DNA from 4 places in the Desulfonatronum thiosulfatophilum genome. Region 3 is predicted to be linked to each of the others. Evidence: predicted binding sites of a transcription regulator. Region 3 holds the regulator's gene; each other region holds the start of a gene.
The links. Region 3 encodes sigma-54, which starts transcription at its own class of promoters, with help from an activator protein. Its sites were predicted from a motif close to CTGGCACGGNNNNTGCTT; they were not measured.
Positions count from the first base shown of each region.

Region 1: BLP93_RS05510 (DUF4168 domain-containing protein) is a predicted target of sigma-54. The motif match lies at 2,587-2,604, and genes of this name have one in related genera.
Region 2: BLP93_RS14920 (PEP-CTERM sorting domain-containing protein) is a predicted target of sigma-54. The motif match lies at 1,121-1,138, and genes of this name have one in related genera.
Region 4: BLP93_RS17385 (NifB/NifX family molybdenum-iron cluster-binding protein) is a predicted target of sigma-54. The motif match lies at 1,916-1,933, and genes of this name have one in related genera.

Region 1 is NZ_FMXO01000005.1:125,087-128,799, forward strand. It holds gene BLP93_RS05490 (NF038143 family protein) at 1-29, opposite strand, end outside; gene BLP93_RS05495 (radical SAM/SPASM domain-containing protein) at 198-1,268, shown strand; gene BLP93_RS05500 (hypothetical protein) at 1,495-1,803, shown strand; gene BLP93_RS05505 (hypothetical protein) at 1,833-2,096, opposite strand; gene BLP93_RS05510 (DUF4168 domain-containing protein) at 2,127-2,525, opposite strand; gene BLP93_RS05515 (sensor histidine kinase) at 2,753-3,713, shown strand, end outside.
Region 2 is NZ_FMXO01000019.1:75,699-79,411, reverse strand. It holds gene BLP93_RS14920 (PEP-CTERM sorting domain-containing protein) at 1,201-2,097, shown strand; gene BLP93_RS14915 (acyltransferase) at 2,240-2,932, shown strand; gene BLP93_RS14910 (glycosyltransferase) at 3,250-3,713, shown strand, end outside.
Region 3 is NZ_FMXO01000014.1:105,370-109,082, forward strand. It holds gene hpf (ribosome hibernation-promoting factor, HPF/YfiA family) at 1-383, opposite strand, end outside; gene rpoN (RNA polymerase factor sigma-54) at 560-1,996, opposite strand; gene lptB (LPS export ABC transporter ATP-binding protein) at 2,063-2,788, opposite strand; gene BLP93_RS12515 (LptA/OstA family protein) at 2,785-3,321, opposite strand; gene BLP93_RS12520 (LPS export ABC transporter periplasmic protein LptC) at 3,346-3,713, opposite strand, start outside.
Region 4 is NZ_FMXO01000009.1:133,882-137,594, reverse strand. It holds gene BLP93_RS09090 (sigma-54 interaction domain-containing protein) at 315-1,640, shown strand; gene BLP93_RS17385 (NifB/NifX family molybdenum-iron cluster-binding protein) at 2,021-2,836, shown strand; gene BLP93_RS09080 (nucleotide-binding protein) at 2,833-3,702, shown strand; gene BLP93_RS09075 (ATP-binding protein) at 3,695-3,713, shown strand, end outside.

The DNA of each region.
Region 1 (3,713 bases), on a different contig from region 3:
TCGTATTTTTCCTGTAAACTCAGTGGCAAAGGGAGTCTCCTTGGAGGGTGTTGTGGTGGGTTGTCGAGCCTGTTACACAAATAAAACGTGGAAAGGATAGTCTTTTTTAACTGGAAAGGCAAAGTTGGCGCATTCGGGGGCACAATTTCATTGTGCCTGAAACCCGGGACGAGCAGGCCTAAACTGGGGGTATCTTCATGAAAGAATCCGATATGGATACGGCTGGACAGGACTCCCTTGTCCGAAAAGTACGGCAATGGTGGGAACACAAAGTGTTGCTGGACCCCAAGGACTGGATGCAGATCGAAGTGACCTCCAAATGCAATGCGGACTGCGCCTACTGTCCCCGGACCGTCTACCGCGATCAGTGGCATGACCGGTTCATGTCCCTGGAAACCTTTCGACGCCTTGTGCCGGCCCTGCGCAAAACCAAACTGGCCTACTTACAAGGCTGGGGCGAACCCTTTCTGCATCCGGAGTTTCCGACCATGGTCCGTCTGGCCAAGGAAGCCGGCTGCACCGTGGGCGTGACTACCAATGGTATGCTGTTGACCGAGAAACGTCTGATTCAGGTCATGGATGCGGGATTGGACATTCTGGCCTTCTCCCTGACCGGGACGACCCCGGAACACAACGACCCGGCCCGAGCCGGAGCGCCGCTGGTCAAGGTGCTGGAACGAATGGACATGGTCCGACGAATCAAGCAGGGGCGGGGCACTTCCAGGCCCGCGGTGCACATCGCCTACATGCTGCTGCGCTCCGGGCTGGACGATCTGGAAGGATTGCCTCGGCTGATGGCCGACCACGGAGTGGAACAGGCCGTGATCAGCGTGCTGGATTTCGAGCCGGGCGTGGAACTCTCCGAGGAAGTGCTCGCGCCCAAGGACGACCGGGAACGCCAGGCCCTAGAGGAGCGGTTCACAAGGTTGCGTGAAGCAGCCGCCCACCTTGGCGTGATCATTCACACCCCAAGCTTTGCCCCCAAGGGGGAAGACGAGCCGGTCTGCGCCGAGAACGTCCAGCGAGCCTTGTTCGTTTCCGCGGACGGGGAAGTCTCCCCCTGCGTCTACGCCAACGTGCCCGTGGACCATGCCGAATACGCCCGCCAAGGCCAACCCGCGCCGTACAGCCGGGTGACCTTCGGCAACGTCAACGACGAACATCTGCCGGTAATCTGGCGAAACAAGCAATATGATCAGTTCCGGGAAGGCCTGGAAAAAAACAAACCGGCCACGATTTGCCGGAATTGTCCGAAGCGGAAGAGGTGATCCATCAATACAGAAAACCGAAGAGGCAGAGCGGGATGCGCGAGCCGAAGCCGTTATTCCATTTCATCCAACGCTAAGGAGCCCTGCTTGAGGGCGAGTGAAGGGTGAGCATGCATGAAGTCGGAGTGGCCAAAGTGCGGCTTTTACCTTCCTTGTTGCACGCCCGCTACAGTTAGTGCTGAATCCTTCGGAAAAGGAGGAACCTTGCCAAGGACATTGTGCGGCCATGGAGTCCATCAAGGAATACAAGCCGAACTTGCTGCGCGCGTTTGCGGACGAGTCCGGAAATTCGTTCCGCATCAGATTAACCAGCTTTTTCAACATAAGTATCGTGCTGCTGGTGAGGGTTTCGGAAGTTTGCGAGGGACGTTCAACCCAAAGGCGCGCAAGGGTCTGCCGATATATCGGCAGCCCCTTGCATGTTCCCCACGCGCCAGGACAACGTTCGTACATTGTTGCAACAAATTGTTTTATGGTTGATTACCTACAATACGAACGCTTCGTTATCACATTCAGCCTGGAAGACCAGATTTAGAAGCCTGTTCAAGAGGCCGGGACCTGACGCTATTGGGTCGGACGCGCGTCAAAAGGCGCGCCTTGTTCCTGCTCTTGCCCATCGGTCTGGAAATCCCGATTTGACCCAGGCTCTTCCGTAGGGGCTTCAGGCTGCATCCACTGCCGATCCTCACTAGTTGGCTGTTCGTAACCAGAAGGCCTTTCTCCAGGCCTGACCGGCAATTCGTACTCCTCCTGATCCGGACCGCAGGCCGCCCCCAAAAACATGCATGCTGCCAGTACCAGCAAAGGAACGGTCATTTTGCCGAACATAATATACCCTCCATCAGTTTTCGCGCCGTCCTATTGCAATTTATCCAGCTTCGCCGTCAGCATTTCCCGCAGTTCGGTGTTCACCTGCACTTCCTGCATGACATGATTATACGTTTCAAGATTCAACCCACTGTTCTGAACGGCCAGAACCATGGCCGCTCCCGCTTCTTCCTGCATCCGCTGGGCGGAATTTGGATCGGTCTCCCCGGCCAGTGATTCTTGCAATTCCATGCGGATCTCATGAATATCCAAGTAAGCTGTCGCTACTTTTTCAAGCTCAGCATCGCTGATCTGCGTCGCCGTTCCTGGCTGCTGCATCGGCGGCTGTCCCTCGGCGTGGCCGGTCTGGGCGTGCACGCCAAGGCTCAAGGCCAACACGAGAAAACTTGCGAAAATTGGTCCTGTTAACAATAAAAACGCCTTCTTCATCTTCAAATACCTCCGAGAAAATTTTAACCGCAAGATCATCAAACGGCATCACCCATCTCAAAAGCACGCACTGTGCCAGAGTTCAATGTTTTAGCAATTCATTGAAATCAAAAGTAAATAAGTAGAACGCAATGAATCGTTCAAAAAAATAGCCTTGAGATGTGCTCTCTTGGCATGTATAAAAAAGTCACATGTGTAAATCCATTCCTGCACCATAAGGAGGAACATTGCTCCATCGTATTCCGACATTATCCGATTACTTCAGTCTGCGTTCAGCTCTTGTCATCTCCGTTATCCTGCCTTTGGCCATGGCGATGGGACTGACTGGATACCTGCTCCTGCAGCTCGTGGAGCGGAACATAGAGCACCGTATGCAAAAAGATCTGGAATTGGTGGCCAGGGCGATTCAGTTGCCGCTCAGTCATTCCATGGAGCTGAAACGCCAAGGTAGCGTACTGCGGGCGGTGGAGTCCGCCTTTTCCATCGGCAGAGTTTACAGTGCATATGTTTATGATCGTCAGGGCCGCCGGATCGCCTCAGCCGGACGAAGCGAACCAACTCCGGAGCAAGAACGGCTGACCGAGCTGGCCGCAGATGGCAAGCAGCGCGGGGAGTACGGCAACGTGGCAGGACGAGAGGTTTTCTCGTACTTCGTGCCACTGACCGACTCTGGGGGGCGAATCAACGGCCTGCTTCAATTGACTCGTCGAAAAAGCGACATTCAGGAGGACGTTCGGGCTGTTCGTGCTCGCGTCGCATTAGGTTTGGGATTGGGATTGTTGTTCATGTCCGGGCTCGTCCTCTTCGGACATCACCGCGCTCTGGGCCAATACCTCTCCAGCCTGGAAAACAGCATGTCCAGGGTGGCTGAAGGCGATCAAAACCATCGACTTCAACCGCACGGCCCGAAGGAAATCGTGAATATCGGTCGACAATTCAATCGGATGCTGGATACCATTGAGGAGGCCAAAGCCGAACTCCGAGAACGTCGTATCCGACAGATGCAGTTGCAGGCCCAGTTGCGTCAAACCGAAAAACTGGCAGCGATCGGAGAATTGGCCGCAGGCGTGGCTCATGAACTGGGCACGCCCTTGAGCGTCGTCAGCGGCAAAGCACAACGCGTCCTTCGCAAGTCCGCCCTGGACGCGGAAATCGTGGAGACGCTACGCGACATTCGTCGAGAAGTGG
Region 2 (3,713 bases), on a different contig from region 3:
TTTGATTACCATGGTTTTGCGGCAGCTCGAATTCCGTCGCCGGCTTCGTAACATCCCTCGCCATTTCCATAGTGCTGGAGACAACAAATGCCTGCGTCGGGATTGCCGCGGGATGAACCAATCCTGACTTCAATCAGAGATGCGAAATCGCCAAATCAAGACTAGCTGGCCTTGTTTGTGTCGGAGATCAAAATTTGCTGAATGAATACCTATCAGCATCCGCAAGTTTGATTTAGGGCACGGGTAAATACATTTCCTTCTGGATAGCGGAAAACCAAAACTTGAGGAAAGCATAAACCTCAATTCCAGTTCATTCATCTTGTCGCTCCAATAATGAGCTGATTTTAAAACATGCACCGTCAATGCTCAATTCGTGGAGACGGTACCGAGCAGTCATTGATCAGGGTGCTGGTAACGGTTGCCCGTGATGTATGCCTGTTCGCGTCGCCCTGGCGAAGAAATTCGCTTGTGTATTGTTGAAGCCGGATAAAAAATTATGCCCGTCTGCCGAGGGTGTTGTCGGGTAATTTTACACCCGCACCTGTCGGCATTCTTTACAGCTCTTCGTCTTGGCATCTTCTTCAGCAACTACTTGCCAGCGGTCCGGCTTGTCTCGATTTTTCGGCCTCACAACTCCTTCGTCGGCTTCGTAGCATTCGAACCATTGCGTGAATAAACAGCGTTTGGCGCTTTAAGCGCCCAGCAATGGTTCGATGAACGGATCCTGACTCAGTCAGACAGGCGATGCCAAAAAATCGAGACAAGCCGGACCACTTCATGCCATGCAATCAAGAGTGCTGAATAATTACCTTCTTCATTTAAAAAGAATAAATGAGTCCTTCAGCGTGGCGCTTGAGGGCGTTCATGAAATGATCATGATTTCAAGCCTTTCAAATGCGTAGTTTGAATACCTCGAGTTGCATATTGAAGCTCAGGATCTCCCATTAGGTTCCGCCTTTACATGAAAACCTTAAGTACTGGTCCCCTCGGGGCTTTGATGGTGGCCTGGGGCTTTCACTTTTAAGTCTTCTGGAAAAGTACGATGTCGGGAGTCTTTACAGTTCAAATGCTTCTTTCAAAGAAAATAAAAAATATATTATTATTTTTAAGTATTTATATCGTGGCACAACCCTTGCTTATCTCTCGCCATAGGATAAGGCGGGGTCAAATTTCTTAAAAATTTTGAAAGGAGTTGGAGTCATGAAACGATTGCTCACGGTTTTTTTGGCGGCAGTGTTATTGAGTGGAATGGTCATGGTCGGCAAGGCTCAGGCGATCAACTTGAATTTAAATTACTGGCATAAAGCTGTTACCTCACAAGGTGTGAGCTATTTGTCAGATCATGAGCAGCCTTACTTGTGGGGAGTTGCTCAAGTTGGTGAGATTCGACCTCATCTGTTTTCTGGACCGAATCAGAATATTGTAGCCGGACCCTGGGATGACCCACTTTATTCAACTAATGGAGATGGGTATCTCGCCCTGCGTTTTGGAAATTTGCTAGGTACTCAGAGCGCAGATAATGTCAGCTATTTTGGCGCCAGCAATATGGGCACAAGTTATCTGGAATTATGGTGGAGTGACACGAATGCTTATATTCCCGCTATGATGTCTGGACCAAACCCTGGCGGTCTCGGAGCCTATGACACATTTGCTCAAGACATGCCGACTGGTTCAACTCTTCTTTTGTCCGCGATTTTCCAGCCCGGCGCCTTATGGGTCGAAGAAACCGCTACCACTGGCAATCCGATTGCCGATCAGACTGATCTTTTTCGAGCGAACTTAAATCCCGCTGACGCACGCGCTGAAACACTCGGCTATCTTGATGTTGTCGGCGGCCTGTGGGCGGAACTTCTTCAGGTCGGACTTCACTTGAGCAATTACGATGCACTTCTGGCAGATATTGGAAGAGACCGTGGATTTGATTTGCGTCTTGAAGCCAGCAATATCTCGATGAATCCTCTTTATGGCTGGAACTTTTCGATTGAATCCGGAAGCGCGACTTACTACGTAATTCCTGAGCCCGGAACGATCCTCCTGCTGGGCCTCGGCCTGCTGGGCCTCGCCGGAGTTGCCAGAATTCGTCGGCGCGAAGGCTAATTCTTGATGGCGGACCATTGCCAAGTTGAAAGCCGCCTTGCGACGCAAGGCGGCTTTCAACTGTGGAATACCTGGGGCCGCTTATCCAGATTGTCTTCGGAGCAACTAACAGAAGTTTTTTCATGAACCGCTGGAGAAGGTCATGAAAATAACGTTTTCGGATATCCTGCTGAGTACCTGTTGCAGCACTATATGTTTAGGGCTGGGGTTTGGAGCCGCTTGGCTGATCCATGGCCCCGTGCTGCTCCCTCATGGATTCCAGGCAGTGTTCCTGATCACGATTTTTGGGTTTGTTTTTGTCTTTTCAACCATTGGCATACTCTATCTTCTTCGCGCACTCTGGCCTCTTGAGGAAGGTGCCTTTGCCCTTGGAACCGACAGTCGATCGGTGGTCTGGAAACTGCTCGGTTTTCTTTACGTGAATCATCTCTGGCCACTGATCAATGCCAACCTCGTGCCCGTGAACATGCGCGGCACGGCCTATTCCATGATTGGAGCCAAAATTGGAAAATCCGTTATGGTCGGAGGGAAAATTTTGGAGCCGACATTGGTGCAAATCGGCAACTATTCCATGCTCGGAGAAGATTGCATCCTTACAGCGCACACGGTCGTCGGCAACGAAGTGGATCTGGGGCGGATCATTATCGGGGACGAGGTCACAATCGGCGGAACTTCCGTGATCTTGCCGGATGTACGTGTTCAAGACCGAGCCATAGTCGCGCCGGGCGCGGTGGTCACAAAGGGAAGCCGAATCGGTCCCGGGGAAATCTGGGGGGGAGTTCCGGCAAAAAAAATTGGCCAAAGGCAGACGGCCAATTCGGTAATTGCACATTAAAGGTCTGGTAACAAACCATCGGGGGCGTGCTGCCTGGATAGCGTTCACACGCTGGCCCGTGCCGGTATGCCGGAATGGAATGCATCGCGAACGAGGTCTTTGGTCGTGATGCCGGCAGGTTGCGGCCATGTGCTTTTCGTGTGGTTCAATTGCCCGGAGTTAATAGCAGTTACGAAAATCATCCGTAACATCCTGACAACTCGGCTGAGCCACGACGCATGTCAGCTGAAGTGAATCGGGTGGCAACATTCCATGAGAGAATCTTCGACAATTGACGACAGGAATCATGGCGTCGAGTTAATACCACCAGGACGACAATGAACATTCTGATCTTGATCCTCGGTATCCTGGGGCTGGCGGCCTCGGCCATGCCCATTGTCCTGGCCTATCGGTTCAAAAAGCACATTGCCGCTGACTTGAGAAGTCCAGCCGCTCTTCATGCTCCCAAGGCTTCCGTGATCATTCCTTGCAAAGGCCTCGACCCGGATTTCAAAACCAACATCACCGCGCTTTTCAATCAGGATTACCGGGAGTTCCAGTTGATTTTCGTCACGGCTGAGGACAATGATCCGGCCTATCCGGAACTCCGACGACTAATTCAAGAACACCCTAATGTGTCAGCGCGACTGGAGGTTGCGGGGGTGGCCCAGGGCCGGAGTCAAAAGGTGAACAACCAGTTGCGGGGGCTGGAGGTTGTTGACCCGGATTCCGAAATCCTGGTCTTTCTAGATTCCGACGCCCGTCCGGAGACGGATTTCCTGCAGCGCATCGTCCAGCCTCT
Region 3 (3,713 bases):
GTTTCCGTAATGGTCTGTTCACGCTTTCCGGTTTCGTCCTGGGTGAAGGAGATCACATCAACCCTTGCGGATTGCCCTTTCTGGCCGCGACGGTGGTCCTTGCTTTTCTCCTTGATCTTGCGGACCTGGGCCTCGAGCTTGTCCAGAACCAGATCGATGGTGGAATACATGTCCTCACTCTCGCTGGTCGCGGAAAAATGCATGTCCTTGCCCGTCAATATGACCTCGGCCATGTGGCGGTATTTTTCCACGGAGAGATTCACCGCGATCTCGCCGTCATCGTCCGGCCGCAGGTAGCGGTTGATTTTGTCAAAACGTTCACGGGCATACCCTTTGAGGTGATTCGACGGCTCAAAATTCTTAAACGTGAATGTGATTTCCATGCAGACACCTCCAGAGAAAGGGTTCAAGGTTGATTGTTTCGGACAAGGTGCATTTCTGATCCGCCAAGCCATCCGCGCCGGACATGCAACATGTGTTGCCGACGGAGGGAAAGCGCCAGCGGCCTGTCGTGGTTCGGCTTGCACGGCAATCAGATTTTCACTCCTGGCATCTCCGGTTAAAATATCGATTTCCGCTTGGATGATGAGTCAATGTTCAACGCCATACGATACTTGGCCACGGTTCGGCGGGCAATATTCACCCCCAGGGATTTTTTCAACAACTGGGAGATCAACTCGTCGCTCAGCGGTCGTTTAGGGTCCTCCTCGGATATCAATTTCTTGATTTCCGCCTTGACGCTTTCCGAGCCGGCCTCACTGCCGTCATCCATTCCCAAGGCGCTGTTAAAGAAAAATTTCAGTTCAAAAATGCCGTGCGGCGTGTTCATGTACTTGTTCGTTGTGATCCGGCTCACAGTGGATTCATGCATGCTGATGTCCAAAGCCACGTCCTTCAGAATCATCGGTTTCAAGTGGGTCACGCCGTGACGAAAAAATTCCAGCTGAAACCGGACAATGCTTTCCGCGACCTTGTACAGGGTCCGCTGACGCTGGTACAGACTTTTCATCAGCCAGTGAGCGGAACGCACTTTCTCCTGAATGTACTCTTTTGCCCCCTTCCCATGAATGGCCATGTCTTTGGCATAGGCCTCATTGATCATCAGTCCCGGAATTTCGTCCTCGTTCAGGACAACGATGAAATCCTCGCCTTGTTGATGCACATACACATCCGGGCTGGTAAACTGCGGATCATCGGTGTTGAAGCTCTTCCCGGGCATGGGATCAAGCCGTTGAATGCACTCCAGGTACTCCCTGATCTCATCCATGGTGAGCTTGAACTTCTTGGCCAGAGGCTTGTAGCGGCGCTTTTCCAGTTCCTCCATGTGATCCTTGACGAAAGAAACCAGCACCGGATCATCCAGCCCCAATTCCTCCATCTGAACCATCAGGCATTCCTGCAGGTTTCTGGCGCATACTCCGATAGGATCCAGCCGTTGCATGATCCGGAGCACCCTTTCAGCCTCCTCGACGCTGCACTCCGCCATGAGCGCAATCTCCTCGAGGGGCTCGCACAGGTACCCCACCGAATCAAGATTGCCAAGGATCACGTTGCTGATGGCAAGATCTTTTTGCGGCAATGACGAAAGCCGCAACTGCCAGGAAAGATGACCGGTCAAGGTCGACTTGCCCGCCAGCCGGGCCTCAAAACTCATTCCTTCTTCAGGCACTTCCCAGTCCCTGCCTTGCATCTGCCGGCTGACGCTGGAAAATTCCCCAAGATAGTCCTGCCATTCCGGGTCATGCAGTTGACGCGGCTCTTCAACATTGACGGATTGAAAACGCTCGTCGGCAGGATCTTTTTTCTCCACCTCCATGACGGCCTCATCGAGGCTTTCCGGGACGATCTCCAAAACCGGATTTTCAAGTAATTCCTGTTGAATGCTTTCAACCAGCTCCATTCGGGAAAGCTGAAGCAACTTGATGGCTTGTTGCAACTGGGGAGTCATCACCAGTTGTTGCGTCAGCTTCAGCTGCTGGCGTAGTTCAAGAGCCATGCCCTACCCTCGATGTTGAATGCATTTGAGCAGGGAAGCCTTGCTTGCACAAGGCGGAATGCGTGATCATAGACAAAAATCCTCACCAAGATATACTTTTCGAGCACTTGAATCCGCCACGATTTCCTCCGGAGAGCCTTCAAAAATGGCTTTCCCTTCGAAAACAATGGAGGCTCTGGTGCAAATTTTCAATGTCTCGCGGACATTGTGATCTGAAATCAACACCCCGATGCCCCGTTCTCTGAGCGAAGTAATGATGACCTGAATATCATCCACCGCAAGTGGATCAATACCCGCAAATGGTTCATCCAACAACATGAATTTTGGATTGCGAATCAGGGCGCGGGCGATCTCCAGCCTTCGACGTTCACCACCGGACAAATACATGGCCTTCTGATCTGCCAGCTTGGAAATCCCCAACTCTTCCATCAAGGCTTCCGCTTTTTTGTGCTGAATGGAACGGGATAAATCAGTGTATTCAAAAATAATCTGCAGGTTTTGCAGGACAGTCAACTTTTTGAAAACCGAGCTTTCCTGGGGCAGATAACTCAGCCCCAGACGGGCTCGCTCATGCAGCGGCCATGTCGTGATTTGCTGCCCGTCCAGCTCGACGGATCCGCCCGAAGGCTTAACCACTCCGACCAGCATGTAAAACGTCGTGGTTTTGCCTGCGCCGTTGGGCCCCAGCAGCCCAACGATTTCTCCCTGCCGCACACGAACAGTGATTCCGCGGACTACCTCTTTTTGGCCGAAGGATTTACGCAGATCACTGCCGATCAGTATTGAACTCATTGCTCCCCCTGCTCGCGGGGCAGCATGAAAACGCCCTCCACTCTCCGATCCTTGCGTCCCTGCACGTCTACCTCTTTCTCCTGGACGTTGAGCGTGATTACATTGCCTTCCAGCTTGGTGCCTCCGCCTTCCACAATGGCATTTCCCTCCAGGCGCAGCACCCCCTGATCGACCCAATATGTAGCCATATCCCCGTGGCCGATCCGCTCTTCATGCTTCAAAAAAACCTTGCCTAGGGCGATCATCTTATCAATATCCACCTGGGCTTCCATGTCCTGTTCCACGGACACGTCTTCCGGACGATCCTCCCGGGGCAAGGTCCGCAAAAAAATCAGCAGCCGTTCCGAGCGGAGTTGAAAATTCGGCCTGTCCACATGCACATTTCCGATGAACTCTATCTGGTGTTTATGGTGATCATAGCGCAAACGCTCAGCCGTGATCCGGGTGGGCACGGCCTCCTCGTCATTCGCCCAGCTCCATGCCGCGAAGGCCGTGACTGCGACGAGGCACAACAATACGGATTTCCAAGCCATGTTCAATGGGCGACGAACAGCCACTTACAACCCTTTGGAAAAATTGTTTTTGGTAATGATAACCTCCACGCCGCCTTCGGCATTGACCACCCAGGTCGTCAGATCGACATCCCCTTTTTCGGAACGCAGCTGCAACCCTTGACGGTCCAGCAGGATGTCTCCGGACAAAAAGATGGTGTCGTCCATCTGGACAAAAATGGCTTCCCGAGAATTCAGGTATGTCGGACCGTATTCCATATGCACTCCTGACCAGAGCCGGATATCGCTGGAGGCTTGATCCACCTCGCCCAGGGGCGCGTTGACGATCACCGGAACATCATTTCCGACCAGATTCTTGGTGATGTACGGAGAATTGAGCAGAACCACCTGCTGTCCCTGGTCATAAGACGCCG
Region 4 (3,713 bases), on a different contig from region 3:
CGATCAGATCGTAAAATATTTCTGAAAGGGTCGGGCGGATTCCCATATTCATGAAATAATTTGTTTTTTATGCTTTCTTGAATTCAAGGAATGGGATTCGGTTCATGTTTGCCCTGTTTTTGGACTGTGCTTGGCTTGTCAATAAGCATTTTGCGTGCCGAAAATTTTATTCATTATATATAGAGGGTTGACATCTATGGCGATGGGTGTACAAGCGACTTGGGCTAATTATGAGCCCGAATGGCTTCTTAGGGCGTATTTTTAGCAGTTTGCATCTCCCCCACCTGGGGCCGAATTTTATGAATGGGGCATTTATGAGTTTTCCGAAAGATATTTCCTGTGAACATATCATGGACAGCCTGGCCGACGGCGTATTTACGGTGGACCTGGATTGGAACATCACGTTCTTCAATCGTGCGGCCAGCGCCATCACCGGGGTGCTCAAGGACGAGGCTTTGGGGCGCAAGTGCTGGGAGGTTTTTCGTTCCAGCATCTGCGACGGGGCCTGCGTTCTCAGGACCTCACTGGAAGCCGGAGAAAATCGAGGCAACCGCTCTTTGCATTTTGTTCGTGCCGACGGAACCAAAGTTCCCATCAGCATCAGTGCGGCGCCCTTGCGCGACCGGCGGGGAAAAATCGTGGGGGGGGTGGAAACGTTTCGTGATCTTTCGGCATTGCGCCTGATTCAGAAAAAACTCGACGGACTGTACAGGATCGAAGACATTCTCAGCAAGAGTCCAGAGTTCCAGCGGATTCTCGGTATTCTCCCGCAGATCGCGGCCAGTGGCTCTGCGGTTCTTATCCTTGGCGAGTCGGGTACCGGAAAGGAGCTTGTGGCCCGTGCGATTCACAATTTGAGCGGACGCAGCACCAAGCCCTTCGTTGCCGTGAACTGCGGCGCCTTGCCGGAAAATCTGCTGGAGAGCGAACTTTTCGGTCACAAGGCCGGGGCGTTCACTGATGCCAAAAAGGACAAGCCCGGACGCTTCCAAATGGCCGACGGCGGCACCTTGTTCCTTGATGAGATCGGCGACATGCCGCTGGCTTTGCAGGTCAAAATCCTGCGCGTTCTGCAGGAGAAAGTGGTTGAACCTTTGGGGTCGGTTCGCGGCGTTGCGGTAAACGTCCGGGTCATTGCCGCCACAAACCGCAATCTGGAGGAGATGGTCTCCAGGCAAACCTTTCGCAGCGATCTTTATTATCGACTTAACGTGGTCCGCCTGGTTCTGCCTCCATTACGCCGCAGGCCTGAGGACATTCTGCTTCTGGCCCAGCATTTCATCAAGCGACAAAATGTCCTGAGCGGCAAGGACATCCAGGGACTTGCCCCGGAGGTGCTTCAGTTTTTGATGCGGCATGCGTTTCCCGGCAACGTCCGGGAATTGGAGAACATCATCGAATATGCCTTTATCCTCTGCCCCGGCGGGTTCATTATGCAGGAGCATTTGCCCGAGGGATTGTGCCCTTTCGAGGCACCCAGCCCTTCGCCGACCTTTCGAGGGACCATGGACGAGATCAAACGTCAGGCTGCTGCTGCTGCCCTGGCCCGCAACAACGGACGCGTCATGGCCGCCTGCCGTGAATTGATGGTTTCCAAGGATACCCTGCGTCGACTGCTGAACGCCTCGCAGGCCGCATAGAAAGATAAATCCCGCAAGATGAACTCCTCTGCAATATGACCGCGCCTAAGCAGCTTATCTTCGGCACAACGTTCACCTCTTTATGATCCTGATAGATCAGCACCGCGTACTTCTTCCCTACTCCCACATCTCCATATGCCGGTAAGCCGACCTTCCACAACGGCCTGCTCCTGGTGACGTCCATCGGTGCACGAACTGGGCTTGTTTTGCGCCCGACTTCTGATTTGCTCTGCTGTGAAATTTTTTAACATGTCGTAACTATAGAATTAAATTGTTTGGCATGTTTTCTGCCATTCATTGAATGTGACCCAGCAGGTCTCGTTGAGCCATCTTTCGAAGGAAATCCCATGCGTCTATGCCTGGCATGTTACGGAGATCGTGTGGCGACATTGTTGGAAACCGCCACAAAGTTGTGCTTCTACCCCGCGACCAAAGTCAGGGTTGATCAATCCAGGCCAGGAGAGGAATCGGACGTGCAGGTGGGGGAAAAGCTTGTCATCGTCTTGCCGACACCCGTGCGCGAGGTCGGCCTGATCGGTTTCATTGACATGCTGGCGATGTGGGGGACGGATGTGTTGCTCTGCGGCGGACTCACCTGCGGCGACCTGGAAACGCTCCGCAAAAAGGGGATCCGGGTGGAACCCTGGATTGGAGGAGCCGTGGACGAAGTGCTCAACGCATGGTTTTCCGGCCGCATCCAGTCGGTGAAGATGCCCGGATGCGCTGGATGCCGCGGCAAACAGAAGAGATACGGATCAGAATACAACCATAAAGAAGGTGCTGAAATGAAGAGTGAAGTTGTTGCCGTGACCAGTGAAGGCCCTCTCCTGGAAGATATGGTTGATCCTCGTTTCGGGCGGGCTGCCGGGTTTGTGATAATGGACCTGACCAAGAATGAAGCCAGGTACATTGACAACGGCGGCTCTCAGACCCTGGCCCAGGGGGCGGGCATTCAGGCCGCTGAAAACGTGGCTCAAGCCGGTGCGGATCTGGTGATAAGCGGTTTTGTCGGGCCGAAGGCCTTCCAAGCTCTTTCCGCCGCGGGAATTCGGATAATCCAGAATGTTGAGGGGGTAACCGTGGCCCAGGCCCTGGACAAGTATCGGCGAGGAGAATTGAAGGTGGCCGACGCTCCCAATTCCAGAGGCCACGGAAACACGGGAGGAAAGCGGCAAGGGGCTGGAGGAGCACGGTGATTTACGCCATTGCCAGCGGCAAGGGCGGCACGGGGAAAACCACGGTAACCGCTTCCTTGGCCGAAATCTGGGATCACCCGCTTACAGTGGTAGATCTGGACGTGGAAGAGCCGAACCTGCATCTTTTTCTGAATCCAGTGATCACCGGCGAGAGTAAGGGCCTGCTGGAAGTTCCAGAGTTGGATCCAGCCCTGTGCACTCTTTGCGGGGAATGCGCGGCATTTTGCCAGTACAAGGCGCTCTCCGTAATTGGCAAGAAACTGCTGGTGTTTCCGGAGATGTGTCACGGCTGCGGCGGCTGTCTGGCGCTTTGTCCTGAAGGGGCGCTCAGACCCGGCGGCCGGGAACTGGGGACAATTCTGGAGGGGCGAGCTGGAAACGCCCGTTTTTTAATGGGCCGCCTGCGGGTGGGAGAGGCCATGAGTCCTCCCTTGATGCGGCAGGTGAAGCAGCGACTCATGTCGGAAGGGGATGCAGGAGATGTCTTGATTGATGCTCCTCCCGGCGTGAGCTGTCCGGCGGTGAACGCGGTCATGGACGCGGACTGCATCGTCCTGGTCACCGAACCGACTCCCTTTGGGCTGCATGACTTCAAGCTGGCCGTGGAGGCGTTCACGCCGCTGGGCAAACAGCTTGGGGCCGTGATCAACAGGGCGGGCATCGGGGATGGACAGGTGAAAAGATATTGCCTGGATCACGGCCTGCCTGTTTGGGCTGAGATTCCCTATTCTCGTGCTGCTGCCCAGGCCTATTCCCAAGGCAAAGTGATCAGCCGGGAGATTCCGGAACTGCGCAAGATTTTTATCGAGCTTGCGGAGAAACTGTTTGCGGCAATTTCTGGTTTAAGGAAGGCCGGTCATGCGTGAGATTGTCGTTA